3 regions of the Bacillus sp. NS1 genome follow, and region 3 is predicted to be linked to each of the others. Evidence: riboswitches for the same ligand, from Rfam matches in the RefSeq annotation. Region 3 holds a riboswitch; each other region holds the start of a gene.

Region 1 (10,395 bases), on a different contig from region 3:
TCTTTTCCAGCAGCTCTACGCCCTGATACATTAAAGTGGCGAATATGGCGATGATCAGCAGGCTTAAGAAGACGAGTGTAAAATTGAAGACTTGGAAACCGTAAATAATCATATATCCTAATCCGACCTTTGAAACAAGGAATTCTCCTACAATGACGCCAACCCATGATAAACCGACGTTTACTTTCAGTGTTGAAATAATAGCGGGGGAGGATGCGGGAAGAATCACTTCTTTAAATATCACCCATTTTTTTGCGCCGAATGTTTTCATGACTTTTATATAGTTTTCGTCAACCTCTTGGAAAGCGGTGTACACGACGATGGTTGTGATAATAACGCTGATGATGGCTCCCATCGCAATAATGCTGATAAAACTGGGACCGAGCGCGACAATCAGGATCGGGCCCAGCGCCACTTTCGGCATTGCATTCAAAATCACAAGATACGGATCTAAAATCCTGGCAAGCCGGTTGGACCACCATAACAAAGCAGCGAGGCACGTGCCCATAAACGTCCCAAGCAAAAAGCCAAGCACCGTTTCAAATAAGGTGACGCCGATATGTGACAGTAAAGACCCGTCACCGAGCTTCTCCAGCAATAAATGCCATACAGCTGACGGAGAGCTGAAGATCAGCGGATCAATCCAGCCGAACCTGCTGGAGATTTCCCAACCTGAGAAAAAGAGAATAAATATGGCAAGCTGAAAGGTATGGACATTCCATTTTTCCTTTTTCTGTTTGAATTGATATTGCTCGTGGAGAAGATCAATCGTTTCTTTGCTGTTTCTCAAGAGAATTCAGCTCCTTCCATATCGTTTGAAACAGCGTCTGGAAGGATGGCTCCTGGCGGGCGTCAAAAGGCATCATCGCGGCCAATTCTTTAGGAATGGTAAAAATCTGATGGATGGTGCCCGGCTGGTTTGAAAATAAAAAGATCGTATCGCTCATCGCTATCGCTTCCCCAATATCATGTGTGACAAGCACTGCAGTTTTTTGATACTCCTTTAATGTACGAAATACCAGGTTTTCCAGTGACAGCTTTGTCTGAAAATCAAGCGCGGAAAATGGCTCATCCAGCAAAAGTAGACTTGGATTTGGCGCAAGAGTTCTTGCAAGCGCGGCACGCTGGCGCATTCCGCCCGACAGCTCTTTCGGATATTTTTTCTCTACATCAATGAGACCGAACTCCGGCAATAGACCGAGTGCAGCAGCCTTGCTTTCTTCTGTCAACGTGTCGGCGATTTTTAAACCGAGAAGCACATTTTCCTCGATAGATTTCCAGGGAAATAAGTAATCCTGCTGAAGCATGTAGCCGATGTTATGTTCTTTTTGATTCGGCTCACTTCCTTCAATCAGAACTCTGCCTTCCGATGGTTCAATCAGGCCGGCAATAATGGAAAGCAGTGTTGTTTTTCCGCAGCCGCTTGGGCCGAGAAATGAGATGAAATCACCTTTTTCGGCATTGAAATGAATGTCCCGTACGGCCGTCGTTTTTTCTTTAATAGAAAAATAAGTATGGGTTACATGGTCGACATGTAAGAAAGACATAGATGGCGCCTCCTATTTTTCCAAGGTGACTTTTTCGGCAATTTGTTTATTTACAAGCTGATTGTATGGAATGTGCTTCGGCAGTTCTCCCGATTGATCCATAATGGTTTGGAGCAGCTCCCATTCTTTTTCGTTTAGCAGGGGATCTGGCGAATACGATTGCTGCTTTTTATAACGTTCGATGGATGTTTCGATGACTTCTGGATCGGTATCATCAAATTCATCTTTGATGGCATCTGTGATTTCTTTCGCCGAGTGATTTTTCACCCACTGCTGCGCCTTATAAATAGCTCTTGTAAACTTGACGGCTGTGTCTTCATTTTTTTTCAAATAGCTTTGTTTTGCCATAAAAGTTGTATAAGGAACCTGGCCTGATTCTTCTCCGAACGAAGCCACGATATGGCCGATGCCTTTTTTCTCAAAGAGAGAAGCTTGCGGTTCAAAAAGCTGCACATATTCGCCGGTTCCAGAAGCAAATGCATTGGCGATATTGGCGAAGTCTATGTTCTGGATGAGGTTAATATCCTTATGCGGGTCAATCTTATGGTTGTTCAGTACATACTCGCCGACCATTTGCGGCATGCCGCCTTTTCTCTGGCCGAGAAACGTTTTTCCTTCCAGCTGATCCCAATCGAACTGTTCGACATCTTCTCTTGCGACAAGAAACGTTCCGTCTGTCTGAGTCAGCTGGGCGAAATTAATGACAGGGTCTTTAGCCCCTTGGGCTTCGACATAAATAGATGTTTCTGACCCGACAAGTGCGATGTCTGAGCCGTTTGAAAGAAGCGATGTCATCGTTTTGTCGCCGCCCCAGGTCGTATTTACATTGACATCAAGCCCTTCTTCCTTGAAAAATCCTTTTGACTCAGCAACATATAAAGGCGCGTAAAAAATCGAATGGGTCACTTCGGCTACTTTGACTTTGGTGAGCGTTTCTTCCTGGCTGCAAGCCGCCAGGGCGACCATCAGAAATATACTGCCAACACAGGCGCAGCCCAGCCTTAACCATTTATTCACATAGACAACCTCCTTATTTAGCATCAAGTTAATATCCTTTTTTGCTTTACATATCGTATGATGGGTATAAAAATGTGTGAATGCCTAATCAGGTTCTCAGGATGTAATTTTGGAGTAAGGAAAGCATATAGAAAAAAGGAGGCGGCTGCCTTGATTGTTGAGAAAAGAAGATTTCCGTCGCCGAGCCAGCATGTGCGTCTGTTTACGATCTGCTATCTTTCAAATGGCTTACGGGTAAAGGGGCTTCTGGCTGAGCCGGCGGCACCGGGACAATATGACGGATTTTTATATTTGCGCGGCGGGATTAAGAGCGTGGGCATGGTTCGGCCAGGCCGGATTATCCAGTTTGCATCCCAAGGGTTTATTGTGTTTGCTCCCTTTTACAGAGGAAATCAAGGGGGAGAGGGCAACGAGGATTTTGCCGGAGAAGACAGGGAAGATGCTTTTTCCGCTTTTCATCTACTTCAGCAGCATCCAAATGTTAAGAAGGACAGAATCCATATCTTCGGTTTTTCCCGCGGTGGAATTATGGGAATGCTCACTGCGATTGAAATGGGCCGGCATGCGGCTTCATTCGTTTCCTGGGGAGGCGTCAGTGATATGATCCTTACATATGAGGAGCGGCAGGATTTACGGCGAATGATGAAAAGAGTCATCGGCGGAACACCGAAAAAGGTGCCTGAGGAATACAAATGGAGAACACCGTTTGACCAAGTAAACAAAATTCAGGCACCCGTGCTATTAATTCATGGAGAAAAAGACCAAAACGTTTCGATTCAGCATTCCTATTTATTTGAAGAGAAGCTAAAACAGCTGCATAAGCCGGTGGAGACGTGGTACTACAGCAAATTCACACATTATTTCCCGCCAAAAGAAAACCGGCGTATCGTTCGGCAGCTCACGCAATGGATGAAGAACCGCTGACGGTGAAATATGGTATGATAAAGAAAAAAGAGAACGAAAGGGGATTTCACTTTGGGAATGCCTGTTGAATTTAATACATTGATTGTGACAAAAGGAAAAGAAGTTCGCATAGATGAAAATATATTCACGTTAGAGAAAGACGGATACCGTGTGTATCCGATGGAGATTCCGATGGATGTGCGCAAAACAAAGTTCGGCGAAAAGTCGGGAACAGCTGAAGTGCAGAAGCTTCAATGGGAAGACGGCCGGACCATCATTACATACAAGCTGACTTCTCTGCATTCTGTGAATTAAAACAAGCCAAGAGCGTAATTGCTCTTGGCTTTTGCTTTTTAAACGAGAGGGCCGCCTGCCTGTGCAATCGCATCTGTATGTGCGAACTTTTTAAAGTTCTCTTTGAATTCATTCGCGAGGTAGACAGCCTTTTCTCTGTATTCTTCCTTGTTGTTCCATGTGTTTTCCGGCTGAAGGATATGATCAGGAACGCCAGGAACTTGAACCGGAATGTGCAGGCCGAAAATATCGTCAGTCATCATTTCTGCATCCTCTAATTTGCCTTCAATCGCTGCTTTGACCATCGCCCTTGTGTAAGAAAGCTTCATGCGTTCGCCTGTGCCGTAGCCGCCGCCGGTCCAGCCGGTATTGACCAAGTAAACGTCTGCGCCGTGTTCATCGATCTTTTTGCCGAGCATTTCAGCATAGACGTGAGCAGGAAGCGGCAGGAATGGTGAGCCGAAGCATGTGGAAAACGTCGTCTCAGGAGACGTCACACCGCGTTCGGTTCCAGCAAGTTTGCTCGTATAACCGCTTAAGAAATGGTACATCGCCTGTTCCTTCGTCAGTTTGCTGATCGGCGGCAGGACTCCGAATGCATCAGCCGTCAAAAATACAATTGCTGAAGGGTGGCCTGCCATGCTTGGTGTCACGATGTTGTCAATCATATGAATCGGGTAAGCCGCCCGCGTGTTTTCGGTATAGAAGGAATCATCATAATTGGCTTCGCGTGTATCATCATCAACAACAACATTTTCAAGAACAGACCCGAAGCGGATCGCGTTAAAGATCTGAGGCTCCTTTTCTTCGCTTAAATGAATGCACTTGGCGTAGCATCCGCCTTCAATATTAAAGACGCCTGTGTCAGACCAGCCGTGTTCATCATCACCGATCAGTTTGCGGTCAGCATCGGCTGAAAGGGTGGTCTTGCCTGTTCCGGACAATCCGAAGAAAAGGGCGACATCGCCTTTTTCACCGACATTGGCAGAGCAGTGCATGGATAGAATATCTCTTTCAGGGAGCAGGAAATTCATAATGGAGAAAATCGATTTCTTCATTTCTCCAGCATACTCTGTTCCGCCGATTAAAATCGTCCGCTTTTCAAAAGAGACAATAATAAAGGTTTCAGAATGTGTGCCGTCTGTTTTTGGATCCGCTTTGAAATGCGGAGCAGAAAGAATGGTAAACGGTTGTTCAACTGTTTTCTTATCATTGCCCTCCGGTCGGATAAACAGCTGTCTGGCGAATAAATTGTGCCATGCGAACTCATTTACGACGGTGATGGGCAGCCTGTATTTTTCATCTGCTCCGGCAAATCCTTCGAATACAAACAGCTCATCTCGCTGTTTCAGATAGCTGACAACTTTCGTGTACAGCCGCTCAAATGCTTCTTCTGAAATTGGCTGATTCACCGTACCCCAATCGATCTTATTTTTCGTGCTTTCTTCCTTCACGATAAATTTGTCTTTAGGCGAGCGTCCTGTATAAGCGCCTGTTGTCGCCCGAACAGCGCCTGTGGAAGTTAAAATGCCTTCGTTCCGGGATAGTACTTTTTCTGTAAGCTGTGCTGCTGATAAATTATGACGCACATTTGGGCTTGTTAATAAGGCTTGTAGATCAGCGGTTAAATCAACTGAGTTCATATGAAACCTTCCTTTATCGTTTTTTGTGTTTTGCTAATTGTGAATTAGTATAACATATATTTTCAAATAGTCTATACTATTTAACGTTTTTTGTGTGTGCGTTTTCCAATGTTTTCTCTCAATATAGGTGCCTATTTCTTCTGAATCATATTGACATTGCAAACCCTTTTACGATAAGATATTTCATTGAGCGGATACTCTTATCCCGAGCTGGCGGAGGGACAGGCCCTATGAAGCCCAGCAACCGGTTTCTCTGTTATTATTATGTTCAACTGTGTGAGACAACCAAGGTGCTAACCTGTTGCAAGGTTGTATGATTCCTTGAGCGATAAGAGTGAAAGGCACAAAGACCAAACCCTTTCCTCGATGGAAAAGGTTTTTTTATTTCATAAATATGCCAATTAACATTCTCTAATATAACGTTACATTGTATAAGAGGGAGCGAGTTCCGTATCATATATACAAGGTCTTTCGGGAGGCCTTGTGCAGGAGGAAGCAAATCATGAGTAAAAATCGTCGTTTATTTACATCAGAATCTGTTACGGAGGGGCATCCGGATAAAATCTGTGACCAGATTTCTGACAGCATTTTAGATGAAATTTTAAAGAAAGACCCTAACGCGCGTGTTGCTTGTGAAACGTCTGTGACAACTGGTTTGGTTCTTGTCAGCGGAGAGATCACAACATCTACGTATGTTGACATTCCGAAAACGGTTCGTCAAACCATTAAAGAAATCGGATACACACGTGCGAAATACGGATTTGATGCGGAAACTTGTGCAGTTTTAACATCAATTGACGAGCAGTCTGCTGATATCGCAATGGGTGTAGACCAGGCGCTTGAAGCCCGTGAAGGCACAATGAGCGATGAAGAAATTGAAGCGATCGGTGCGGGTGACCAAGGTTTAATGTTCGGTTACGCGTGCAACGAAACAAAAGAGCTTATGCCTCTTCCAATTTCACTTGCTCATAAATTGGCCCGCCGCCTGAGTGAAGTCCGTAAAGAAGATATTCTTCCGTACCTTCGTCCTGACGGCAAAACACAGGTAACAGTTGAGTACGATGAAAATAACAAACCTGTCCGCATTGACGCGATTGTTATTTCAACTCAGCATCACCCTGAAATTACGCTTGAGCAAATCCAGCGCAACATTAAAGAACATGTTATCAATCCGGTTGTTCCTGAAGAGCTGATTGATGAAGAAACAAAATATTTCATCAACCCTACAGGACGTTTCGTTATCGGAGGCCCTCAAGGGGATGCGGGACTTACAGGACGCAAAATCATTGTTGATACGTACGGCGGCTATGCACGCCACGGCGGAGGCGCGTTCTCAGGTAAGGATGCAACGAAGGTAGACCGTTCTGCGGCTTATGCAGCGAGATACGTTGCGAAAAACATCGTTGCGGCTGAGCTTGCTGATTCTTGCGAAGTACAGCTTGCTTACGCGATCGGTGTTGCACAGCCTGTGTCAATCTCAATCAACACATTCGGTTCCGGAAAAGCTTCTGAGGAAAAATTGATTGAAGTTGTTCGCAATAACTTTGATTTACGACCTGCCGGCATTATCAAAATGCTTGATTTACGCCGTCCGATTTATAAACAAACTGCTGCGTACGGCCACTTTGGACGCCACGATGTTGATCTTCCGTGGGAGCGTACAGACAAAGCAGAGAAGCTGCGTGAAGAAGCGTTAGGAGAATAATTTTATAGCCGCTTACTGGTTAAGCGGCTTTCCCTTTTTTACGTTGTATTCATGTTTATTTTTTTACATAACCGTGAAACCAAATACTATTCACAGCGTCTATAAATAGGGGTTCAATGATGACAATTTTAATTATGGAGGCAATACTATGTGTGGATTTGTCGGGGTTTTTAACAAGCATCCGTTAGCTCAAACCGCTGATCAAGAAGAACTAATCAAACAAATGAACCAAATGATCGTTCACCGCGGTCCTGACAGTGATGGATATTTCCATGATGAGCACGTTGGATTCGGTTTCAGACGGCTCAGCATTATTGATGTAGAAAATGGCGGACAGCCTTTATCATATGAAGATGAAACATATTGGATTATCTTTAACGGAGAAATCTATAACTATATTGAATTGAGAGAAGAACTTGAAGCAAAGGGGTATACATTCAACACGGATTCGGACACAGAGGTTCTTCTTGCGACTTACCGTCACTATAAAGAAGAAGCTGCGTCCAAACTGCGCGGTATGTTTGCCTTTCTGATTTGGAATAAAAACGATCATGTGCTTTATGGAGCAAGAGATCCATTCGGTATTAAACCGTTGTACTACACAACGATCAATGATCAGGTTTATTTTGCCTCAGAGAGAAAAAGTTTAATGGTTGCTCAGAATGATATTGAAATAGATAAAGAAGCATTGCAGCAGTACATGTCTTTCCAATTCGTTCCTGAACCAAGCACGCTCGATGATAATGTGAAAAAAGTAGAGCCGGGTTCACAGTTCACAATCCGCCCGGATGGCGATATCACATTCAAAACGTATTTTAAAGCGAACTTTAAGCCAGTTCAGACTGAAGAAGATAAGCTTGTAAAAGAAGTCAGAGACGCGATCTATGACTCTGTAAACGTTCATATGAGAAGTGACGTTCCTGTCGGTTCATTCCTATCTGGCGGAATTGATTCTTCTTTTATTGTATCCGTTGCGAAGGAATTTCATCCAAGCTTAAAAACATTCTCTGTCGGATTTGAACAGCAGGGCTTCAGTGAAGTCGATGTAGCGAAAGAAACTGCAGCGGCACTTGGCATTGAAAATATCAGCAAAGTCATTTCGCCTGAAGAATACATGAACGAGCTTCCGAAGATTGTATGGCATTTTGATGACCCGCTTGCTGATCCGGCAGCGATTCCGTTGTACTTTGTTGCAAAAGAAGCGAAAAAACATGTAACGGTTGCTTTATCAGGTGAAGGTGCGGATGAGCTCTTCGGCGGATATAACATTTACCGTGAGCCGCTTTCGCTTAAACCGTTTGAACGCATTCCGTCAGGCCTGAAAAAGATGCTTCTGCACGTTGCGGCTGTTATGCCTGAAGGTATGAGAGGAAAGAGCCTGCTTGAGCGCGGCTGTACTCCGCTCCAAGATCGTTATATCGGTAACGCGAAAATCTTTGAAGAATCTGTTAAAAAGCAGCTGCTGAAGCATTATAATCCGAACCTTTCATATCGTGATGTGACAAAGACTTACTTTACAGAAAGCAGTTCATACAGCGATATTAACAAAATGCAATATGTCGATATCCACACTTGGATGCGCGGGGATATTTTATTAAAAGCAGATAAAATGACGATGGCCAATTCTTTGGAACTGCGTGTGCCGTTCTTGGATAAAGTCGTATTTGACGTCGCTTCAAAAATTCCTGATGAGCTGAAAACGAAGAACGGCACGACGAAGTATCTTCTTCGTAAAGCGGCTGAAGGAATTGTGCCTGAGCACGTATTAAACCGCAAAAAACTTGGTTTCCCTGTACCGATCCGTCATTGGCTGAAAAACGAAATGAACGAATGGGTGCGGAACATTATCCAGGAAAGCCAAACGGATGCTTATATCCACAAGGATTATGTCCTTCAGCTTCTTGAAGATCATTGTGCGGACAAGGCTGATAATAGCCGTAAAATCTGGACTGTACTGATCTTTATGATCTGGCACAGCATCAATATCGAAAAACGGTATATGCCTGAAGAGTTGAGCCATCAGCCTAAAGAAGTCATCTTTGTGTAACAGACAACAAGGCTTTCGATTCGTCGAAAGCCTTGTTATTATCCTTTTATTTCTCCATCACATTGATTTACCCAATCCACACGGAAAATTCAGAAAAATGATTTATTGATATTTTTTTCTAGGGGAGAAGAAAGCATGCAAAAACAAAAACAAGAGCTGCACCGCGGACTCGAAGAAAGGCATATTTCTTTAATGTCTTTAGGAGCTGCCATAGGGGTGGGATTGTTCCTTGGCTCCGCATCAGCTATTCAATTAGCAGGTCCGGGTATTTTGGGAGCGTATGCCATAAGTGGCATGGTCATGTTTTTTATTATGAGAGCGCTTGGAGAAATGGCCATTCAAAAACCGGTCGCTGGCTCTTTCAGCCGCTATGCCCGTGATTATTTGGGACCGCTTGCAGGCTATTTAACAGGATGGAACTACTGGTTTTTATGGGTTGTAACCTGTATGGCTGAAATCACTGCTGTCGGGATTTATATGGGGTACTGGTTTCCGGACGTGCCAAACTGGATTTGGGCATTATCGGCGCTGGTCATTATGACGGGTGTTAATTTCTTGGCTGTCAAAGCCTACGGAGAGCTGGAATTTTGGTTCGCTTTGATTAAAATTGTCGCGATCTTATCTATGATTGCTGTCGGTTTATTGATGATCATCGCAGGGGTCGGCAATGGAGGCATTGCAACCGGAATCAGCAACTTGTGGAACAACGGAGGATTTTTTCCACATGGAATAAAAGGGGTCTTATTGTCACTTCAAATGGTGATGTTCGCCTATTTAGGGATTGAAATGATCGGGGTGACAGCTGGCGAGGTGAAAAACCCGCAAAAATCGTTAGCCAAAGCAATTGATACGGTATTTTGGCGTATTTTGATTTTTTATGTAGGCGCTTTATTTGTCATTATGTCTATTTACCCATGGCAGGAAATTGGCTCACAAGGAAGTCCATTTGTCCTCACATTTGAAAAGGTGGGCATTCCATCGGCAGCAGGCATTATTAACTTTGTCGTTTTAACGGCCGCGCTGTCTTCATGCAACAGCGGCATTTTCAGCACAGGGCGGATGCTGTTTAATTTAGCGGAGCAGGGTGAGGCGCCGCAAGCATACGGGCAGCTGACGAAAGGCGGTATTCCGGGGAAAGCTGTTCTGGCTTCAGCGGGTGCTTTATTAGTCGGAGTGCTGTTAAACTATGTTGTACCTGCAAAGGTGTTTACTTGGGTCACAAGTATTGCGACATTCGGA
Region 2 (10,395 bases), on a different contig from region 3:
ACAAACACATTGTTCCTCTGAGAGAATCCCTCAGAGGTTTTTTATTGTATCCTTTGACTAAAATAATAAAAAAATAAGCAAGTTAAGAAAATGTTTCGTAAAAGCCTTTTAAAATGGGTCCAATATCTTTAGAATAATTACCGTACTTAAAAAGAGAGGCAGAAGGATTTTACATGAAATTAAAGTTTGGAAAATTGATACAGGCATTGTCGCCGGCCCAGCTGATTGCTGTATATTATTTTCTTGCGGTGACGGTGGCAGTTATTTTATTAAGTCTTCCTGTGGCCCATAAACAAGGAGCAGAATGGTCTTTTATCGATGCCCTGTTTACAGCAGTCAGTGCCGTTAGTGTGACTGGGCTTTCTGTTGTAAATACTGCTGAGACATTTAATACAACAGGAATTGTTATTCTCGCGTTTGTTCTGCAGTTTGGCGGAATTGGCATTATGACATTAGGCACTTCAGTTTGGCTCCTAATGGGCAAAAGAATAGGTTTAAAAGAACGGAAATTAATGATGATCGATCAAAATCAATCACAATTTTCTGGGATCGTGAATCTCATGAAACAGATTCTCTTTCTCATATTATGGATTGAGTTCTTTGGCGGCATGATTCTTGGGACTTATTTTTTAACCTACTACGATTCCATTCAAGAGGCTTACTTACATGGTTTTTTTGCGAGTGTCAGTGCAACCACAAATGCCGGTTTTGATATAACAGGAAGCTCTCTGGTTCCATTTCGGCATGATTATTTTGTGCAATTTATTACACTGTTATTGATTGTTTTCGGAGCCATCGGTTTTCCTGTTTTAGTGGAAGTGAAAGATTTTTTGTTTTCTAAAAACCGAAGATATCCGTTTAGTTTATTTACAAAAATTACAACCATTATGTTTGGCTTACTTGTTTTGTTTGGCTCTATAGGGATCTATGTGCTTGAAGCAAATCATTTATTTGCAGGTAAATCGTGGCATGATATTTTATTCCTTTCTCTATTCCAATCAACCACAACAAGGAGCGGGGGGCTTGCCACGATTGATATAAGCCAGCTGACTGACCCCACTCTGCTTTTTATGAGTGCGCTGATGTTTATCGGAGCGTCGCCAAGTTCAGTAGGGGGAGGCATACGGACAACGACTTTCGCCCTGAACCTTCTTGCGCTGTTTCATTTTGCCCGCGGCAATAAGTCAGTCAAGGTATTCAAAAGGGAGCTGCATCACGCTGATCTCATGAAGTCGCTTGTTGTCACAATGATGGCGATTCTGCTCGTTTTTGGCTCGACACTCATTCTTACGATTACAGAAAAGCATTCTCTGCTGGAGCTGTTGTTTGAAGTGTGCTCAGCGTTCGGTACAACCGGTCTGTCACTGGGAATTACCGCTGATTTAAGCAACGTTGGAAAATGCGTCATTATGATTGTCATGTTTATCGGGCGAATCGGTATCCTGACCTTCCTGTATCTGATTGGAAGAAAAGAAATTGAAGCGAATTATCATTATCCGAAGGAAAGAGTGATTATCGGATAGAAAAAACACCGCATGTTTTGCGGTGTTTTTTGATTGCCAAAAAAAAGATGTGTGGCAACATTTCAGTTGGAGAACCTAACATCAACAGGTGCAGTTTAACGCCCTGCATCTTTAAGCGAAATAAAATGTCTGAAAAATTGGCGAGGAGGATTCGTATGAAGCGAAAAGCTGAAGTGAATGAAGCCATTAAAAATAACAATACACCTACTGAGAGCATGGACCCAAATTCTTATAAGACACAGTATCATGACGACCCGAATTTTAGGGGAGCAAACCGCAATTCCAAACAGGGTCAGCAAGGAGGCATGTGATTTTGAAGAAAAATCGTCATAGCAGAGATATGCAAAATCATAAAAAGCCTATGAATAAGAAAGTGCTGGAGGAAGAATTTTCAAGTGAACTTGGAGATTACAATGCCGGCAAGATCATCGAGACGCTAGAAGCCACAAAGCCTGAAAAGAAAAAAAAGAAAAAACAAAAATAAAAAAAGACCTCTTAGGCGGGGTCCCGCTTAAGAGGTCTTTTCTATTTTAAATAAGCATTTTTGCCCGTTCCTCTGACAAATTGCAATAGGCTGGTCATTCTCAGCTCAATGAAGGGCTGAGCAACTGTCTTAACAAAATTGCTGGAGAGTACTGATGTCAGGGTTGCTGTTAAAAGTAAGAGAATTGCTAAGCTCTGATAGTCAGTAAGCGAATCCTCAAGCCCGACCTGTCTCAGCGTTTTAATAATAAACCCATGAAGCAAATACACATAAAATGTCCGGGTTCCCCATTTCGTAAAGAAAAACCGTTTTTGCGGAACGAGCGCTAAAAAGCTGAAGGTTGCCGCAAAGGCGAGTACATACCAGCCGATTCGGGAAAGTCCGCTCGCCAAGGTAACGTCTCCAAATGAAGAATACGGTTTTGAGCCGAACAGAAAAGAATAGTCAAAGTCGATTCCCCAGCAGATGACGAATACGGCGGCAAGCACCCCGAGCGCGATTTGTTTGCCTCGTTTTGATCTCAATAAATCAAAATGATGTTTATTTAAATAAAACCCGACAAGGAACATTGGTAAGAATACAAATGTCCGCGACAGGCTCAGCGTGCTGCTGACAAAGTCTAAATAGCCGATCAGTACGGCAATTCCGCAGCTTACAAACAGCGCCCACAGCTTTGATAGCTTTGAAAAAGGATAAAGCAGTAGGTTCCAAAAAAATAAGCTTACGAGAAACCATAATGACCATTGCGGATCAATCGGATTCACATTTGCCATGCTTTCGTCTTGCATAATGTAATAAAAGACGGAATAGATGATTTGGAAAATCAAATACGGAATAATAAGCTTGACCGCCAGCTTTTTCACATATCCCGAGCGTTTAAAGCCTTTTGCAAAATAACCGGATACGAGAATAAAGGCAGGCATGTGAAATGTGTAAATGAACTTGTAGAGGTAGAGCATAAAGTTGTTATCATTAATAAAGGAACGAAGAATATGACCGAATACAACAAGGAATATCAATAAGAATTTTGCATTATCGAAATAACTGTCTCGCGATTTACTCATAGCATCACCTTCTCTTTAATCAGTCACTAAGAGATTATTCCCTGCTGGTATATATTTTAAAATAAAAGATGAAAAAGGATTGAAAAAACGGCTGATTGTTAGGACGATGTAAAGTGGCGGTAAGGATCGTAGAAAATGTCTTCGTTATGTAATCGCGCTGAAATTTTCTGAAATTTATAGGGCAAATGAAGGAAGTTCCCGCATTTTGTAGAAATATTGAGGGATAGGTTTTGAAGAAGGAGTGTACACGCATGGAAACTCTTGGTGTCCAGACAAATTCGGAGCTGCGGGAAGAACTGAAGCGTCTCAAAGAAGAAAATGCCCGGCTGAAAAAGGAATTGAATCAGCATCAAGTGATTGTTAACAATACGCTCGATGCTATTTTTATATGTGATAATGAAATGCGAATCGTTCAGGCGAATGAAGCAACAGAGAGGATGCTTCAGGTTGATTCGGAAGATTTGAAAAAGCGTTCTGTTTTGGATTTTTTGTTTTCAATCCCAAAGGATGAACTGAATCATGCCGTAAAAAAGTTTTTTAAAAAAGGTTTCCTGTGGAAGGAGGTCCCGATCAAGCTTGATGGCGGGGCGACAAAATACATAGAGTTTCTGGCCAAAAGAGGGATAGGCGAGGATTTCTTTTTTGTTGTCATGAGGGACATATCTTCAAAGAAGATTCTGGAGCGGGAATTCTCTATGAATGAACAGCTTTTTAAGGACTTGTTTGACAGAGCTGTTGACGGAATCGTCCTTTTTGATAAAGATGGCGGTTTTATTGATGCCAATTTGTCCTTCTGCAAAAGCTTTGAAATCAATCAAAATGAGCTGTCTCATTTATCGTTGTATGAGTTCATAGACAGCGGCTCACGAAAAGACTTCGACAATATATGGAAGGCGCTCAACCGCAAGGGAAAAGCGAAGGGGGAGCTGCCCGTCAAGCTTCGTTCAGGTGTTCAAAAGCTATTTGAATTCACGATTACATCAAACATCATCAGCGGGTTTTATATGTCCATTATGAGGGATATCACAGAGAAGCGGTCTATGGAGCTGCAGCTCTTTAAAAGTGAGGAGCGCTTTAGAGAAATATTTGAAAATGCGATGGACGCCATCATCATCTGGTCGAATGACGGAAGAATCGTGAAGGCGAATCAATCAGCCTGTAAAATCTTTGAGCTGCCGATGAATCTGCTGTTGAAACGAAGGCTGTGTGATTTTCTCGTTGACTCACAGCAGAAATATAGCATAACGAAAAGGAAATACGCAAAGTACGGAGAGATCAGAGAAGAGCTGCTGTTTCAAATGGGGAACGGGCAGTTCAAAGAACTTGAATTTACCTCAAAGCGGACAATACTAGAGAATCAGCACTTGACGATTTTAAGAAACGTCAGCGACAGAAAGCGGATGGAAAAGGAGCTGCGGGAAAGTGAGCTGAAATTCAGAAAAGTGTTCAATGGCTCAATGGACGGCAATGTATTGTTCGACAATCAATATAGGATCATCGACGCCAACCCGTTAGCAAGCCATATTTTAGGCCTGTCACATGAAGAGATTAAACAGCATAGCTTGTTAGATATTATTTCATCGTATGAAATAGAAAATCTTGCATCACCGGCAAGACAGATTAATTTTGATGAAATGGACAACGAAATTCCATTTTTGCTGAGCAGCAGTGACAACAGAAAACTTGAATTCTCATTTAAACGAAATATTATTCAAAATATGAACCTGGCTATCTTTAAAGACGTAACAGAGCGAAAAGAACTGGAGGAACGCCTGCGCAAGTCAGATACCCTTCATGTTGTCGGCGAACTTGCTGCCGGCATCGCTCATGAAATCAGAAATCCGATGACAGCTCTTAAAGGCTTCATTCAGCTCCTGAAGGGAAGTGTGGAGGGAGACTACGCCCTTTACTTCAACGTGATCACCTCAGAACTAAAGCGCATCGAATCCATCATCACCGAATTCTTGATTTTAGCCAAGCCCCAGGCCATTATGTATGAAGAAAAACATGTTACCCAAATTATGAGAGACACTATAGACCTTCTGAACGCACAAGCCAATCTAAGCAATGTACAAATGCATCTTGATTTAATGGACGACATTCCCCCGATCTACTGTGAGCCGAATCAGCTGAAACAGGTATTTATCAATATATTAAAAAACGCCATCGAAGTGATGCCTGACGGCGGAAACATTTTTGTGACGATAAGGACATTGGATCAAGATCATGTTCTCATCTCCTTAAAAGACGAGGGAATCGGAATGACAGAAGATAAATTAAAGCGCCTTGGTGAACCGTTTTATACGACGAAGGAACGGGGAACTGGACTTGGGCTTATGGTAAGCTATAAAATTATTGAAGAACATCAAGGCGAAATTCTGGTAGAAAGTGAAGAAGGGAAGGGCACCGTTTTCCACCTTACACTTCCCGTCAGACAGAATGCTGAAGAAAGAAGGATTGATGAATGAACTACTACGCGACAGCCGAAACACCGCTCGGGGAACTCATAATTGCCGAAGAAGATGGCCAAATCACCCGACTATTTCTCAGTCAGGAAGATTGGATGGATTGGAAAGAAACCGTTCAGCATACAGAGCACAAGGAAACACCTTATCTGGCAGAAGCGAAAAAACAGCTTCATGAATATTTCGCCGGCGAAAGAAAGACCTTCTCACTGCCGCTGAGCCAAAAGGGCACTCCTTTTCAGCAAAAAGTGTGGGAGGCGCTCGCGATGATACCATACGGAGAATCCCGAAGCTATGCTGACATCGCCGCTGCGGTCGGCAGTCCGAAAGCGGTGCGCGCAGTCGGACAGGCTAATAAACGAAACGACCTGCCGATTTTTGTCCCGTGCCACAGAGTGATCGGCAAAAACAGTGCGTTAACAGGATACGCCGGGAGCAAAACCGATATCAAAGCATTTTTGCTGAACATCGAGCAAATCTCCTATAAAGAAAAATAAAACATATGGCACGTTCCCTTTTTTTACGGCCGACATATCATTTTATTAAGTGAAAAAAGTTGGTCTGATGAAAAAGGAGGACAAAGCAATTGAAGCCGAGCCGCTCTGAGAAAATTGCCGTTTTTGCCAAACTGTTTGTGAAACTGCATATCTTATCAAGCGCTCAAAAAGATGAAATCATCAATATCAATAAAAACAAACAAAAAAACCGCTGACTCGGCCCGTCATGAGCAAAGTCCAGCGGTTTTTAATGAACCTTTTCGCCTCTAAACAGCTGTTCAATTTCTTCTTCATAGTTACCGGTCATAATCCCTTTTTCTGTGATGATTCCTGAAATGAGATCATGGGGTGTAATGTCAAAAGCGGGATTAAAGACAGGCACATCGGATGGAGCGGTCCGGACTCCGGAAATCTGCCTTACTTCCTCAGGATCCCGTTCCTCTATCGGGATATCAGCGCCGCACTTCACTTTTGGATCAAATGTAGATAAAGGTGCCGCGACAAAAAACGGAATATCAAAGGCATTTGCTAAAATCGCGAGACCGTATGTTCCGATTTTATTTGCCGTATCACCGTTCTTTGCAATTCGATCAGCTCCAACGATGACAGCAGAAATTTGTTTTTCCCTCATCGTATGGGCAGCCATGCTGTCTGTGATCAGAGTGACATCAATGCCTCCCTGCATCAGCTCCCACGCAGTCAGGCGCGAACCTTGAAGGACAGGCCTTGTTTCACAGGCATAAATATGCAGTCCCAAATCCTTTTGTTTGGCCAAGTAAAATGGAGCGAGGGCCGTTCCATAGCGGCTTGTCGCGATAGAGCCGGCATTGCAGATCGTCATAATCCGGTCGCCTTTTTTGAAAAGCTGCAGGGCGTTTTGACCGATCATCCGGCACGTTTCCTCATCCTCGACCTGAATCTGAATCGCTTCATGGACAAGGTTTGTTTTTGCTTCATTTACTGAAATAGCGTTTTCGATCGAATGACTCAGTCTCTGAAGTGCCCAAGATAAATTAATGGCGGTAGGCCGTGAGCTGTTTAAATATTGTTTGATATCTTCCAGTCTGCTGCGGAATTCCGTGACATCATCTGTTTCTATGTCTTTTGCAGCAAGCGCAAGTCCGAAGGCAGCCGTAATGCCGATGGCCGGGGCGCCTCTTACCTTGAGCGTGACAATCGCGTCAAATACATCCTCTTTCGTCGTCAGCTCCACATACTCGGTCACGTCAGGAAGCTTTTGCTGATTTAAAATGGTAATAGCTGTTTCTTTCCATTCAACAGAACGAGGAACAGCAAATGAATGGGTCATGAATGGATCATTCCTTTACAAGTAACTTAAATAATTCAATAACATCCGTTATCGTTTTGAAGTCCGAACGTTTTTCAATAAAGGCTGTGCCGGTTTCGAGCGCCAGCCGTTTTCTGATGATTCGTTTATCAAACGGCACGATCGTATCCAGATCAGCCACATGGGCAAGGCCGATCGTGCGGCGTATGAGCTCGCAGCCCGCAAATCCGATCGTCTCTTCAAAAATATGACTGAGCGTATCAGTAAGATAACCGTCGATTTTGGCGTAAACATCAAGACTGTCCTTTTCCCAGGCTTCAGTGAATGTCTCTTGAAATGTTTCCCAGACCTGCTTGACATGCTGGTATAACGGCTCTCTGTCATCACCGTCACGGCCGAGTGCGTTCAAAAATAAGTTGGCGATAAATTGGCCTACATCAAAGCCGATCGGTCCGTAAAAAGCAAATTCAGGATCAATCACCTTTGTTTCATGTTCGCTTGCAAAAATGCTCCCTGTATGCAAATCACCATGAATCAGCGTTTCTGCCGATGTTAAAAATGACTTTTTCAGCTTAGCGGCTTCGATTTTAACGTTGTCATTATTCCAAAGCTTCTCGACAAAAGGACGAAGCTCTTCTTCAAAATCATTTGTGTCATGGTCAAAGAAAGGATCTGTAAAGACAAGTCTTTCCGTTATGTCGCACAGCTCCGGGTTTGTAAACTGTTTAACAAGCTGTTTTTTCACCTTAGGTTCAAGCGCGTAATCAGATGAATAAAAAAGGGTCTTTCCTAAAAACTCACCGATGTGCTGTGACAGATGCGGATAATGTTCACCCTCAATGAGTCCTTTTCTTGCGATTTTCAGATGAGAGAGGTCCTCCATGACGGTAACCGCCATTTCTGTATCAGAATAAAACACTCTTGGAACCAGATGAGGGACATGCTCACCCTGCCGGATGAGAGCGCTGCTTTCGATTCTTGCGCGATCGATTGTCAGCGGCCAGCTTTCTCCGACGACTTTTGCATAAGGAACCGCCTGTTTAATGATCAAAGCTCTGTCATGTTCTTGATCATAAATATGAAAAACGTAATTTAAGTTGCCGTCGCCGATTTCCTGGCATGTCAGTGTGCTTTTGCTTGGAAATAAGCCAAGCTTTACCGCAAGTGCCACAGCGGAGCTTTCATTTAACGTTTCGTATAAAGGTGTTTTTGTGACTGCCATTGTCATAACCTCCAATTATGTAATCTCTTGATATGTTTGCAGCTGATTGGCCGTAAAAAAGCCTCCTTCTCAGAGAGAAAGAGGCTTAACATGTATGTCCGCCTCTCTTATCTCTCAGATCAGATCTGATGGAATTAGCACCGTGCCTTAGAGACGAGTGTCTCGGCGCGAAAAAGATGCGCCCCATTTCACAATGGAATTACGGTCGGTTGCTGTTGGGGTCAAAAGGCCAAATCCCTCGCCCAACTCTCGATAAGAGAATATATTCATTTGTTAAACAATTCTAATTTATCAGTTGATGAACATAGTAACAGGTGTTTTGTTAAGTTGTCAATAAATTTTTTAATATAAATCTTTTCTGATATCATCGAAAACAGGAATGCTTTCTCGCACCTTAACGCTTTCCTGAAGGTCGATTTCAGCTCGGACAATGCCTTCTTCCCGTCCGCCTTCAGCAAGTACACGCCCCCATGGATCAATAATCAGGCTATGCCCGGCAAATTCATTATCTGGATTTGAACCGGTACAATTGCATGCAGCGACAAAGCATTGATTTTCAATGGCCCGGGCAATTAGCAGGCTTTTCCAATGATCAAGGCGGGGAAGCGGCCATTCTGCAGAAATAAACAGCACGTTGGCACCTTTTGTTGTATGTTTTCTGATCCACTCCGGAAAACGGATATCGTAACAGATCAGTCCTGAGCTTTTGACGCCATCAAGCTCAAAGTATCCGTCTTCGGAACCGGCTGATAAATACACATGCTCATCCATCAGCTGAAAAAGGTGGGCTTTTCTGTACTCTTTAACGATTTGTCCTTCCTTATCCGCGATGTACATTGTATTATAAACATCAGAATCATTTCTGACAGCGACCGATCCGGCGACAATATGAACGCCATGTTTTTTTGCTGTTTTCTTCAGCCAGCTCTGAGCAAAACGCCCGTCTTCATCAGCGAGCTCATCAAGGTTGGCCAGGTCATATCCGGTCGTCCATAATTCAGGAAGAACAAGAACATCAGCATGCTTGCTTTCTTTTTCGATCAAAAATTCAGCCTTTTTGATATTTTCCGAACGTTTACCATATGAAATATCAAATTGAAGACAAGATATCGTCCATTTCATCTTTTTATCACTCCAAATTTTTCTTTACTTTTTTCATTTAACCATATATGATGATGGACTATCATTTCAAGATTTTTTTAGAAGGTGAGAATAGATGAAATTTGAACAGTCTCATGTATTGAAGGAATTGCCTAAACAATTCTTCGCTTCTCTGGTGCAGAAAGTGAACCAAAAGCTCGCAGAAGGGCATGACGTCATCAACCTCGGACAGGGAAATCCGGATCAGCCGACTCCGGAACATATCGTCGAGGAAATGAAACGAGCCGTTGCGGATCCTGAAAATCATAAATACTCGTCTTTTCGCGGCTCGTACAGTCTAAAATCAGCCGCAGCAGCATTTTATAAAAGAGAATACGGCATTGATCTTGACCCGGAAACTGAAGTCGCTATATTATTCGGCGGGAAAGCCGGTCTGGTCGAGCTCCCGCAATGCCTGTTGAATCCCGGAGATACGATTTTAGTTCCTGATCCGGGCTATCCTGATTACTGGTCAGGTGTCACACTCGCGAAAGCGAAAATGGAAATGATGCCGCTCGTAAAGGACAGGGCGTTTCTTCCTGATTACAGCAGCATCGCCGCCGAAGTGAGAGAACAGGCGAAATTGATGTATTTAAATTATCCGAATAATCCGACTGGAGCTATTGCTACATCTGAATTTTTTGAAGAAACGGTCAGTTTTGCGAAAGAAAACGGGATCTGTGTCGTTCACGATTTTGCTTATGGCGCTGTA
Region 3 (10,395 bases):
TACGGAATTAGGAGGGAGCTTATGAAAGAGGCAGTCATAGTGTCAGGTGCAAGAACACCGGTTGGGAAAGCAAAAAAAGGATCGTTGGCCACCGTTCGCCCGGATGATTTGGGAGCGATTTGCGTGAAAGAAACACTGAAACGGGCAGGCGGCTACGAAGGCAATATTGACGATTTAATTATCGGCTGTGCAACACCTGAAGCGGAACAGGGGCTAAATATGGCGAGAAATATTGGCGCACTTGCGGGACTGCCGTACACGGTCCCGGCAATTACAGTCAATCGCTACTGCTCTTCAGGTCTTCAGTCCATCGCATATGCGGCAGAAAAAATTATGCTAGGCGCTTACGATACAGCGATCGCCGGCGGAGCAGAATCCATGTCGCAGGTTCCGATGATGGGGCATGTGACCCGTCCGAACCTCGCATTGGCAGAAAAGGCGCCGGAATATTACATGAGCATGGGACACACAGCCGAGCAGGTCGCGAAAAAGTACGGCGTCTCCCGCGAGGATCAGGATGCGTTTGCTGTTCGCAGCCATCAGAACGCGGCAAAAGCCCTTGCAGAGGGGAAGTTTAAAGATGAGATTGTTCCAGTCGAAGTGACGGTGACAGACATCGGAGAAAACCATAAGCCTCAGGAAAAACAGTTTATGTTTTCTCAGGATGAAGGAGTTCGCCCGCAAACGACGACAGACATCTTAGCAACTTTACGCCCGGCTTTTTCCGTTGACGGAACGGTTACTGCGGGCAATTCCTCGCAAACGAGTGACGGAGCGGCGGCAGTTATGCTGATGGACCGGGAAAAAGCTGATGCACTGGGCTTGGCGCCGCTTGTGAAATTTCGTTCCTTTGCAGTAGGCGGCGTGCCGCCGGAAGTGATGGGCATCGGTCCGGTAGAAGCCATTCCGCGCGCCTTGAAGCTTGCGGGGCTTCAACTGCAGGACATCGGCTTGTTTGAACTGAACGAAGCTTTTGCATCACAGGCCATTCAAGTCATCCGGGAGCTGGGAATTGATGAAGAAAAAGTGAATGTCAACGGGGGCGCAATCGCACTCGGACACCCGCTTGGCTGTACGGGTACAAAGCTTACACTCTCATTGATTCATGAAATGAAACGGAGAAACGAGCAATTTGGAGTCGTCACAATGTGTATCGGCGGCGGGATGGGAGCGGCCGGTGTATTTGAATTATGCTAAAGGGGGAAAAAGAAATGGCAAAAAAAGCGGCTGAAGTACAAAAAGGCGGCGGTTTCTTAATCGAGGATGTCACATACGATCAAATGTATACACCGGAAGATTTCACTGACGAGCATAAAATGATTGCGAAAACAACAGAGGACTACATCGAGCAAGATGTTCTCCCTCATATAGATGACATCGAAAACCATCAATTCGAGCATTCCGTCAGGCTGTTGAAGAAAGCGGGCGAACTTGGGCTGCTTGGCGCTGATGTGCCTGAGGAATACGGAGGGCTCGGTCTTGATAAAATCAGCTCGGCTCTCATCACTGAAAAATTTTCGCGTGCGGGAAGCTTTTCGCTTTCTTATGGCGCGCATGTCGGCATCGGATCCTTGCCGATTGTCTTTTTCGGAACAGAAGAACAAAAGAAAACATATTTGCCTGGGCTCGCTTCGGGCGAAAAGATCGCGGCTTATGCACTGACTGAGCCGGGCTCTGGATCTGATGCGCTTGGAGCAAAAACGACAGCCGTACTGAATGAAGCGGGAACCCATTACGTGTTAACCGGGGAAAAACAGTGGATTACTAACTCTGCCTTTGCTGATGTATTTGTCGTTTACGCTAAGGTGGACGGCGAAAAGTTCTCGGCCTTTATTGTAGAAAAAGATTTCCCGGGAGTATCCACGGGCCCGGAAGAAAAGAAAATGGGGATCAAAGGATCATCGACAAGAACGCTCATTTTAGATCAGGCTGAAGTGCCAAAAGAAAATCTGCTTGGAGAAATCGGCAAAGGGCATCTCATCGCCTTTAATATTTTAAACATCGGCCGCTACAAGCTGGCGGTTGGCACAATCGGTGCATCTAAGCGGGTAATCGAGCTGTCTGCAGCATACGCAAATCAGAGGCGCCAATTTAAAACGCCAATTGCGAGCTTTTCATTGACACAGGAAAAAATGGCGACAATGGCATCAAGGCTGTACGCAATGGAAAGCTCTGTCTACAGAACCGTGGGGCTGTTCGAAGACAATATGAGTCAGTTTACGGCCGAAGATCTCAAGGACGGCCGGCAAATTGCCAAATCAATTGCCGAATATGCCATCGAATGCTCTCTTAATAAAGTATTTGGCTCTGAAACACTTGATTATATCGTAGATGAAGGCGTGCAGATTCATGGAGGCTACGGTTTTATGCAGGAGTACGAAGTAGAAAGAGCCTACAGGGATTCGAGGATCAATCGAATTTTTGAAGGCACAAACGAAATCAACCGGTTAATCGTGCCAAGCACTTTCCTGAAAAAAGCGCTCAAAGGCGAACTGCCTCTATTTGAGAAAGCGCAGTCGCTGCAGGAAGAACTCATGATGCTTATGCCTGAAGAGCCTGGCAGCGGCGTTTTAGAGCAGGAGAAATATATCGTTAAGCAAGCCAAAAAAATCGCGCTGTTCGCTGCCGGTCTCGCTGCACAAAAATACGGAAAAGCCATCGATCGCGAACAAGAAATTCTCGTCAACGTCGCGGATATTGTCAGCAATGTGTACGCAATGGAGTCAGCCGTGCTCAGAACGGAAAAAGCCATTGCCGCACAAGGCGCAGAAAAAGCGGTGCAAAAGGTGCTGTATACTGAAATTTTCGTTCAGGAAGCCTTTAACGAAATTGAAGCGCACGCGAAGGAATCTCTTATCGCAATGGAAGAAGGAGATTCACTCCGCATGATGCTTTCCGCTTTGCGCAAGCTGACGCGCGTAACTCCTAAAAACGTCATTCAGAAAAAACGCGAAGCAGCAGCGGGTGTTTTCGAGGCTGAAAAATATATTGTCTGATTGGCCAAGAGCTCCGCATGCGCGGAGCTTTTTTAAGAAGCACTGTTTTAGGTTTTTAAAACAAACTGTGTTAAAATAACCTCGATTATTTTATTGAGGGGGAAGAAGATGTCGTTAACTTTTTACTGGTACCCTAAATGCGGAACGTGCCGCAAAGCAAAGAAATGGCTTGAAGAGCATGGGAAAGAAATAAACGAAATACATATTGCAGAGCAGCCACCAAGCAAAGAAGAACTAAAAGCAATTTATGAAAAAAGCGGGCTGGATCTCAAGAAATTTTTCAACACGAGCGGCATGAAATACCGCGAGCTGAATCTCAAGGAAAAGCTGTATCACATGTCGGAGGACGAACAGCTTGAACTGCTGGCTTCAGACGGAATGCTGATTAAACGGCCGCTTACAACAGACGGCGAAAAAGTGACAGTCGGTTTTAAAGAAGACCAATTTGAAGAAAACTGGGCTTAATGTAAATTTTTTTTGAAAAGTGTGGTATCTTCTTATTGTAGTGCTGTAAAAAATGGAGGGATTCAATTGAGCATACCTAAAGATTTGCGTTACTCAGGAGAACACGAGTGGGTAAAAGTTGAAGGAGAAAAAGCCAGAATCGGAATTACGCATTTTGCCCAGTCCGAGCTAGGCGACATCGTGTTTGTCGAGCTTCCTGAAGTCGGCGCTGAAATCAAAGCGGACGAGCCGTTCGGCAGCGTTGAATCCGTTAAAACGGTATCTGAGCTTTATGCACCGATTAACGGAACTGTTGTGGAAGTAAACGAAGATCTTGATGACAGTCCGGAATTCGTTAACGAATCTCCGTACGAAAAAGCATGGATGATCGTCGTTAAGCCGTCTGACGCTTCTGAAATTGAAAAACTGATGACAGCAGAGCAATATGAAGAGATGACACAAGAAGACTAAAACAGGATAGCTGTAAAGGCAATTGGACACGCTAACGTTATGGGAGGTGTCCAATATGGCTTTCAGCAAACATAAGCTCGATGTCACCAATGATGTGACAGGCCGCTTTCAAAATGGCCGGCTCTCGTTATATCATGAAAATGAGATGATTGGCCAAATGACAAGCATGAATGAATATGAGCTTAAGTCCGGTTATTCCTTTGAAAATGAGAAATTTTATAAGACAGCTGATGTGGTCTCAGGAAACGACGAAAAATATGTGGATTGTGACTACGAAAACGGCTGGTGTTAATGTTGGCGGTGAATTTCACTGCCTTCTTTTACAATCTGAACGTTTCAAATATGACGCGGCAGGTGAAGAAGATGAAGATGGATGAGCTGGAAAAGGTTATGATTGTTGAAGGGAAAACAGATAAAGAGAAAATCGAAAGCGTCCTGAATGAACCAGTGCGCATTATCTGCACAAACGGAACAATCAGCCAGCTGAAGCTTGAGGAATTGGCTGACGAGCTTTACGATAAAGACGTCTATATATTAGTTGATGCTGATGAATCAGGCGAGAAATTAAGAAAACAGCTGAAAAGAGAATTTAACGAAGCCTGCCATCTACATATCGACAGAGCCTATAAGGAAGTGGCGGCTGCGCCCAGGCACCATGTCGCCTCTGTATTGCTGCGCGCGAATTTGAATGTCCATACTATTTTTCTTGAAAGAAAATCCCGAGGTGTATAGCATGAAAGAACTCCAAGAACATGAACTTGAGCACATTGCAGATGATGTGTATCTCCTTTACTTATATACTCCGTTTTGCGGCACCTGCCAGCTTGCAAGCAAAATGCTGACAGTGGTGAAAGAAATGCTGCCTGATGTCGCCTTCTATAAAAACAATGTCAATTACTCTCCGACATTCGCAAAAGCGTATCAAATTGAAAGCGTCCCTTGTTTTCTGCTGTTTAAAGGCGGAAAAGTGGTCGAAAGAGGATATGCGTTTCATTCGGTTTCTTATTTATATGAGCTGATCAAACAAAAATCATCTTCCGCATCCCATTTATGACATATTTCTCGGCACATTCCAATGAAATTGTCGTTCGTTTTATAAAGGGGTTCTTGCGCCAAAAAGAGAAGTGTATGTATGACCAACAAATAGGAGGTTGTACATATGGAGAAAGCGGAAGTTTTAGAAGATGAGTATCAGCATCTGTTTTTAAAACCCCTTTTGAACGCTTCAACATTGCTCATTACCTTCCAAGGAGAAACAGAAGCCTTAACCGTCTCAATAAACGAACAGGGAGAAATGAAGAAAATTTCTCCGCCCCAAACGTCCAACCTGACCTTTTACGGAAACCAAACAGAAATCATTCATTTATTGCACGGAGATATTTCCCTTCAGCACCTGATTCAGAGCGGAAGCCTGAAAGTGAAGGGGTCATTCAGAGCCCTGTTAAAACTAGAAGCTATACTCTGGCTGACGAATGGGTTTTTTCAGAGAATTTTAAAGAATTAAAAAATAGGAAATTATTATAATAGTAAAAGTTGACATCATTTATTTTATTGACATTTAATCATTCGCCATGCTATTCTACATTAAGAATTTCCGGACGAAAAAGACTATATATTTCTCTTATCAAGAGAGGTGGAGGGAAGTGCCCTATGAAGCCCGGCAACCATCAACGCTGTTGAAATGGTGCCAATTCACACGAAGCGTTCAGCTTTGAAAGATGAGAGAAAGGCCATTTTATATAAGCCTTTCTGCTCAAGTGTGCAGAAAGGCTTTTCTTTTGCAGAAAAAACCCGGAAGATTTCTTAGAATAGTGTTAAGGCAGGTGATTGCTTTGATCAATCTTCAAGATGTTTCAAAAGTTTATAAGTCGAAACACGGAGATGTCAATGCTGTCCAAAATGTCTCGCTTTCCATCAAAAAAGGTGAGATTTTTGGAATTATAGGATATAGCGGAGCTGGTAAAAGTTCCTTAATCCGTCTGCTGAACGGCCTTGAGAAACCAACCTCAGGAACCGTGGAAGTGGCGGGAACCAAGATTAATGAAGTAAACGGACGCGCCTTAAGAAATGCACGCCATGAAATCAGCATGATTTTCCAGCATTTCAATTTGCTTTGGTCGCGCACCGTTAGAGACAATATCATGTTTCCTTTAGAAATTGCCGGGGTGAAAAAGAGTGAACGGATCAAGCGCGCCGATGAACTGATTAAACTGGTCGGATTAGAAGGAAAAGAAAAATCTTATCCGTCTCAGCTGAGCGGCGGGCAAAAGCAGCGTGTTGGAATCGCCAGAGCGCTTGCAAACAATCCGAAGGTTCTCCTTTGTGATGAAGCGACATCAGCATTAGATCCGCAAACAACAGATTCAATTTTGGATCTATTGTCCGATATTAATGAAAGACTCGGTTTGACGATTGTGCTGATCACGCACGAAATGCATGTCATCCGCAAAATCTGCAACAGAGTCGCTGTTATGGAAAACGGAAAGGTTGTGGAAGAAGGCGAAGTTCTCGATGTCTTCAAAAATCCGAAGGAAGACATGACAAAACGATTTGTTCAGCAGGTGACAGAGCCGGAAGAAACGAAAGAAACGCTTCAGCACCTTCTTGATGAAACAGGATCAGGAAAAATGGTTCAGCTCACATTTGTCGGTGATTCAGCTGAGCAGCCTCTGATTACAGAAATGATCAGAAACTTCAATGTCAGCGTCAATATTCTGCAAGGGAAAATCTCGCAGACTAAGGATGGAGCTTACGGTTCACTGTTCATCCATATTGATGGAGCCGAAGAAGAAGTGCAAAACGTGATCCGGTTCATTAATGACAAACAGGTGAAAGCAGAGGTGATCACGAATGTTTGAAAAATACTTCCCGAACGTTGATTTAACTGAGTTATGGAATGCGACATATGAAACACTTTATATGACGCTGATCTCTTTACTGTTTGCTTTTGTCATCGGGGTGATCCTCGGCTTGCTGCTTTTCCTGACAAGCAAAGGGAGCCTTTGGCAGAATAAAGCGGTCAACTCTGTGATTGCAGCCGTTGTCAACATATTCAGATCAATTCCGTTCCTTATTTTAATTATTTTACTCTTAGGGTTTACGAAGTTCTTAGTCGGCACGATCTTAGGGCCAAACGCCGCATTGCCGGCGCTGGTGATCGGCTCGGCACCGTTTTACGCGCGCCTTGCTGAAATCGCATTGCGCGAGGTTGACAAAGGTGTTATTGAAGCCGCTAAATCAATGGGCGCCAAAACGTCTACGATTATTTTCAAAGTGCTGCTTCCGGAGTCTATGCCGGCCCTTATTTCTGGCATCACGGTTACAGCCATTGCTTTGATCGGCTCAACGGCAATTGCCGGAGCCATCGGTTCAGGCGGCCTTGGAAACCTTGCGTACGTAGAAGGATATCAGTCTAATAATGCTGATGTTACCTTCGTTGCAACTGTATTTATTTTAATCATCGTCTTTATTATTCAAATCATCGGTGATTTAATAACAAATATTATAGATAAACGATAAGGGAGGATTTACATTGAAAAAGCTATTTTTGGGTGCATTACTGCTTGTATTTGCAGGGGTTATGGCTGCCTGCGGATCAAATAACGGCGCTGAATCCGGCAAGAAAGAAATTGTGATTGCAGCGACAAAAACACCGCATGCGGAAATTTTAAAAGAAGCTGAACCATTATTGAAAGAAAAAGGCTACACGCTGAAAGTGAAAGTGCTTAGTGATTACAAGATGTACAACAAAGCTTTAGCTGATAAAGAAGTGGATGCGAACTACTTCCAGCACATTCCTTACCTTGAGCAAGAAATGAAAGAAAACACAGATTACAAGCTTGTGAATGCCGGAGCTGTTCACTTAGAGCCATTCGGTATTTACTCTAAAAAATACAAATCGCTGAAAGACCTTCCAAACGGTGCGACAATTATCCTGACAAACAATGTCGCTGAACAAGGCCGTATGCTTGCAATGCTTGAAAACGCAGGATTAATCACACTTGATTCTAAAGTGGAAACAGTTGACGCAACATTGAAGGACATTAAGAAAAACCCGAAAAACCTTGAATTCAAAAAAGTAGCGCCTGAATTAACGGCAAAAGCATATGATAACAAAGAAGGAGACGCGGTCTTCATCAATGTAAACTATGCGATCCAAAATAAATTAAATCCTAAAAAAGACGCGATTGAAGTAGAATCAACGAAAAACAACCCATACGCTAACATCATTGCAGTAAGAAAAGGCGAAGAAGATTCAGCAAAAATCAAAGCGCTGATGGAAGTTCTTCATTCTAAAGAGATCAAAGACTTCATCGAGAAAAAATACGACGGAGCTGTGCTTCCTGTATCTGAATAAGACTGAAACCCCGGATGAGAAATCCGGGGTTTTTTTCGGGTATTTTCATAAAAGCTGTTCATAATAAAAAGGAATGTTAAACAGATGGAGGGATCTTCTTTGAATCAAGACAGAGGAAGCATGCAGGACGCGCTAAAACAGTATAAATTAGGTTTAGGCACATTTGAACAAAAGATGCCGCTGATGGGAAGAAAGTTTAACGAGTTTACTGAACAATGCTTTGCCGGCAATTCTCTGACTGAAAGAGAAAAACAGCTGATCGCCCTCGGAATCGCCATCAATGCACAGGATGAATATTGCATGATCTATCACACAAAAGGCTGTCTTGATGAGGGAGCGACAGAAGAAAACATTCTCGAAGCAGTCAGTGTGGCAGCGGCATTTGGAGGCGGCGCGGCTCTCAGCCAAGGCGTGACAGTTGTCCAGCAGTGCATCGAGGAATTTGGAAACACCACGCATTAAGAGAAGGAATATTCCGAAAAACAATTCTCATTTGATCTAAAAGGATGCTTTCGTCTCATCTGCCGTTATTTCAAGCCATATCCTTTTTGCGGCATCCATCGCAAGGCTGATACAATAGAAGCAAATATATGAAGGGATTGATTCATTATTTGCAACAGCCAGGATAGACTGAACCTCGATTATACGTCTGAAATGGAAAAAGCGATGCAGCTGTCTCACGGAATTGGATACGAGGAGTACGGACGCCGGCTGGAAACAAGAATGAAAGTAGAGCGGCAGAGAGAGCTTGATTATGAAAAGAGCAAGCGGATTTCTGCGGGAGCTTATTGAGAAAATCAATCTTTTAAAAAAGGGTGGGAATCCACTCTTTTTCTTTTTCAATCGCTTTAATAAAGTGCTGATCTTTGTTAAACTTGAGGAATGTGCAAGGCATGATAAAAAGTTGTATTTACTTTTCATTTGTTATAAAATTAGAATGAGAATAAAATGAGAATAATGATTATATATTTTTGGAGGTATAGATATGGCTGCTTCAACATTAACGATCAAAGATCTTCACGTTGAAATCGAAGGGAAAGAGATCTTAAAGGGTGTAAACCTTGAAATAAAAGGCGGAGAGTTCCACGCTGTAATGGGACCGAACGGAACTGGTAAATCCACTTTATCAGCTGCTATTATGGGGCATCCTAAATATGAAGTAACAAAAGGCAGCATCACGCTTGACGGCAAAGATGTACTGGAGATGGAAGTGGACGAGCGTGCGCAGGCAGGTTTATTCCTTGCGATGCAGTACCCAAGTGAAATCAGCGGTGTGACAAACGCCGACTTCCTTCGTTCAGCAATCAACGCGCGCAGGGAAGAAGGCGATGAAATTTCTCTTATGAAATTCATCCGCAAAATGGACGAAAACATGGAGTTCCTTGAAATGGACCCTGAAATGGCTCAGCGCTACCTTAACGAAGGCTTCTCAGGCGGGGAGAAAAAACGCAACGAAATCCTTCAATTAATGATGATTGAACCGAAAATCGCCATCCTTGATGAAATCGACTCAGGTCTTGATATTGATGCACTGAAAGTTGTATCTAAAGGGATCAACAAAATGCGCAGCGAAAACTTCGGCTGCCTGATGATCACTCACTATCAGCGCCTGTTAAACTACATCACTCCAGATGTTGTTCACGTTATGATGCAAGGCCGCGTTGTAAAATCCGGCGGTGCAGAGCTTGCACAGCGTCTTGAAGCAGAAGGTTATGACTGGATCAAACAAGAACTTGGCATTGAAGACGAAACTGTAGACCAAGAAGCGTAAGCGTTAGGGGGATTAACATGACACTAGGTACAAAACTATCCGTAGATCAGGAGTATCTCAAAAGCTTTTCCGAGAAGCATCAAGAACCTGCCTGGCTGAAAGACCTGCGCTTACAGGCTCTTGAACAAGCTGAGGATCTGCCGATGCCGAAGCCTGACAAAACAAAAATCACAAACTGGAACTTCACGAGTTTCGCGAAGCATACAGTAGATACTGAACCGCTTTCTTCATTAGAAGATTTAACTGATGAAGTAAAAGCGCTGATCGATGTTGAAAACGAAGATAAAACATTATATGTACAGCGTGACCAGACGCCGGCATACCTATCTCTTTCTCAAGAATTGAAAGATAAAGGC

The links. A riboswitch is a leader RNA that binds a small molecule or an ion and turns the genes downstream of it on or off. The one in region 3 is predicted to bind S-adenosylmethionine.
Region 1: it holds a riboswitch for S-adenosylmethionine, as region 3 does, so the genes downstream of both, metK (methionine adenosyltransferase) here and metN (methionine ABC transporter ATP-binding protein MetN) in region 3, are expected to answer to the same signal.
Region 2: it holds a riboswitch for S-adenosylmethionine, as region 3 does, so the genes downstream of both, mtnK (S-methyl-5-thioribose kinase) here and metN (methionine ABC transporter ATP-binding protein MetN) in region 3, are expected to answer to the same signal.

What each region holds. Positions count from the first base shown of each region.
Region 1 covers NZ_JBZAZF010000003.1:37,629-48,023, forward strand. The annotation lists gene AC4CV5_RS10660 (ABC transporter permease) at 1-790, opposite strand, end outside; gene AC4CV5_RS10665 (ABC transporter ATP-binding protein) at 765-1,547, opposite strand; gene AC4CV5_RS10670 (ABC transporter substrate-binding protein) at 1,560-2,564, opposite strand; gene AC4CV5_RS10675 (alpha/beta hydrolase family protein) at 2,715-3,488, shown strand; gene AC4CV5_RS10680 (DUF2584 domain-containing protein) at 3,540-3,782, shown strand; gene pckA (phosphoenolpyruvate carboxykinase (ATP)) at 3,821-5,404, opposite strand; SAM riboswitch class I at 5,602-5,739, shown strand; gene metK (methionine adenosyltransferase) at 5,907-7,109, shown strand; gene asnB (asparagine synthase (glutamine-hydrolyzing)) at 7,258-9,156, shown strand; gene alaP (alanine permease AlaP) at 9,292-10,395, shown strand, end outside.
Region 2 covers NZ_JBZAZF010000002.1:450,027-460,421, forward strand. The annotation lists gene AC4CV5_RS07850 (TrkH family potassium uptake protein) at 174-1,523, shown strand; gene AC4CV5_RS07855 (protein YkzP) at 1,679-1,834, shown strand; gene AC4CV5_RS07860 (hypothetical protein) at 1,837-2,007, shown strand; gene AC4CV5_RS07865 (acyltransferase family protein) at 2,049-3,071, opposite strand; gene kinE (sporulation two-component system sensor histidine kinase KinE) at 3,323-5,539, shown strand; gene AC4CV5_RS07875 (methylated-DNA--[protein]-cysteine S-methyltransferase) at 5,536-6,033, shown strand; gene AC4CV5_RS07880 (hypothetical protein) at 6,123-6,248, shown strand; gene mtnA (S-methyl-5-thioribose-1-phosphate isomerase) at 6,281-7,342, opposite strand; gene mtnK (S-methyl-5-thioribose kinase) at 7,350-8,543, opposite strand; SAM riboswitch class I at 8,648-8,802, opposite strand; gene AC4CV5_RS07895 (carbon-nitrogen family hydrolase) at 8,886-9,665, opposite strand; gene mtnE (methionine-glutamine aminotransferase) at 9,760-10,395, shown strand, end outside.
Region 3 covers NZ_JBZAZF010000001.1:901,395-911,789, forward strand. The annotation lists gene AC4CV5_RS04500 (3-hydroxyacyl-CoA dehydrogenase/enoyl-CoA hydratase family protein) at 1-11, shown strand, start outside; gene AC4CV5_RS04505 (acetyl-CoA C-acetyltransferase) at 22-1,197, shown strand; gene fadE (acyl-CoA dehydrogenase FadE) at 1,212-2,996, shown strand; gene AC4CV5_RS04515 (arsenate reductase family protein) at 3,105-3,461, shown strand; gene gcvH (glycine cleavage system protein GcvH) at 3,528-3,911, shown strand; gene AC4CV5_RS04525 (YusG family protein) at 3,967-4,203, shown strand; gene AC4CV5_RS04530 (toprim domain-containing protein) at 4,281-4,643, shown strand; gene AC4CV5_RS04535 (thioredoxin family protein) at 4,645-4,965, shown strand; gene AC4CV5_RS04540 (SCP2 sterol-binding domain-containing protein) at 5,071-5,415, shown strand; SAM riboswitch class I at 5,530-5,636, shown strand; gene metN (methionine ABC transporter ATP-binding protein MetN) at 5,744-6,769, shown strand; gene metP (methionine ABC transporter permease MetP) at 6,762-7,430, shown strand; gene metQ (methionine ABC transporter substrate-binding lipoprotein MetQ) at 7,444-8,268, shown strand; gene AC4CV5_RS04560 (carboxymuconolactone decarboxylase family protein) at 8,353-8,730, shown strand; gene AC4CV5_RS04565 (YuzK family famiily protein) at 8,923-9,060, shown strand; gene sufC (Fe-S cluster assembly ATPase SufC) at 9,254-10,039, shown strand; gene sufD (Fe-S cluster assembly protein SufD) at 10,057-10,395, shown strand, end outside.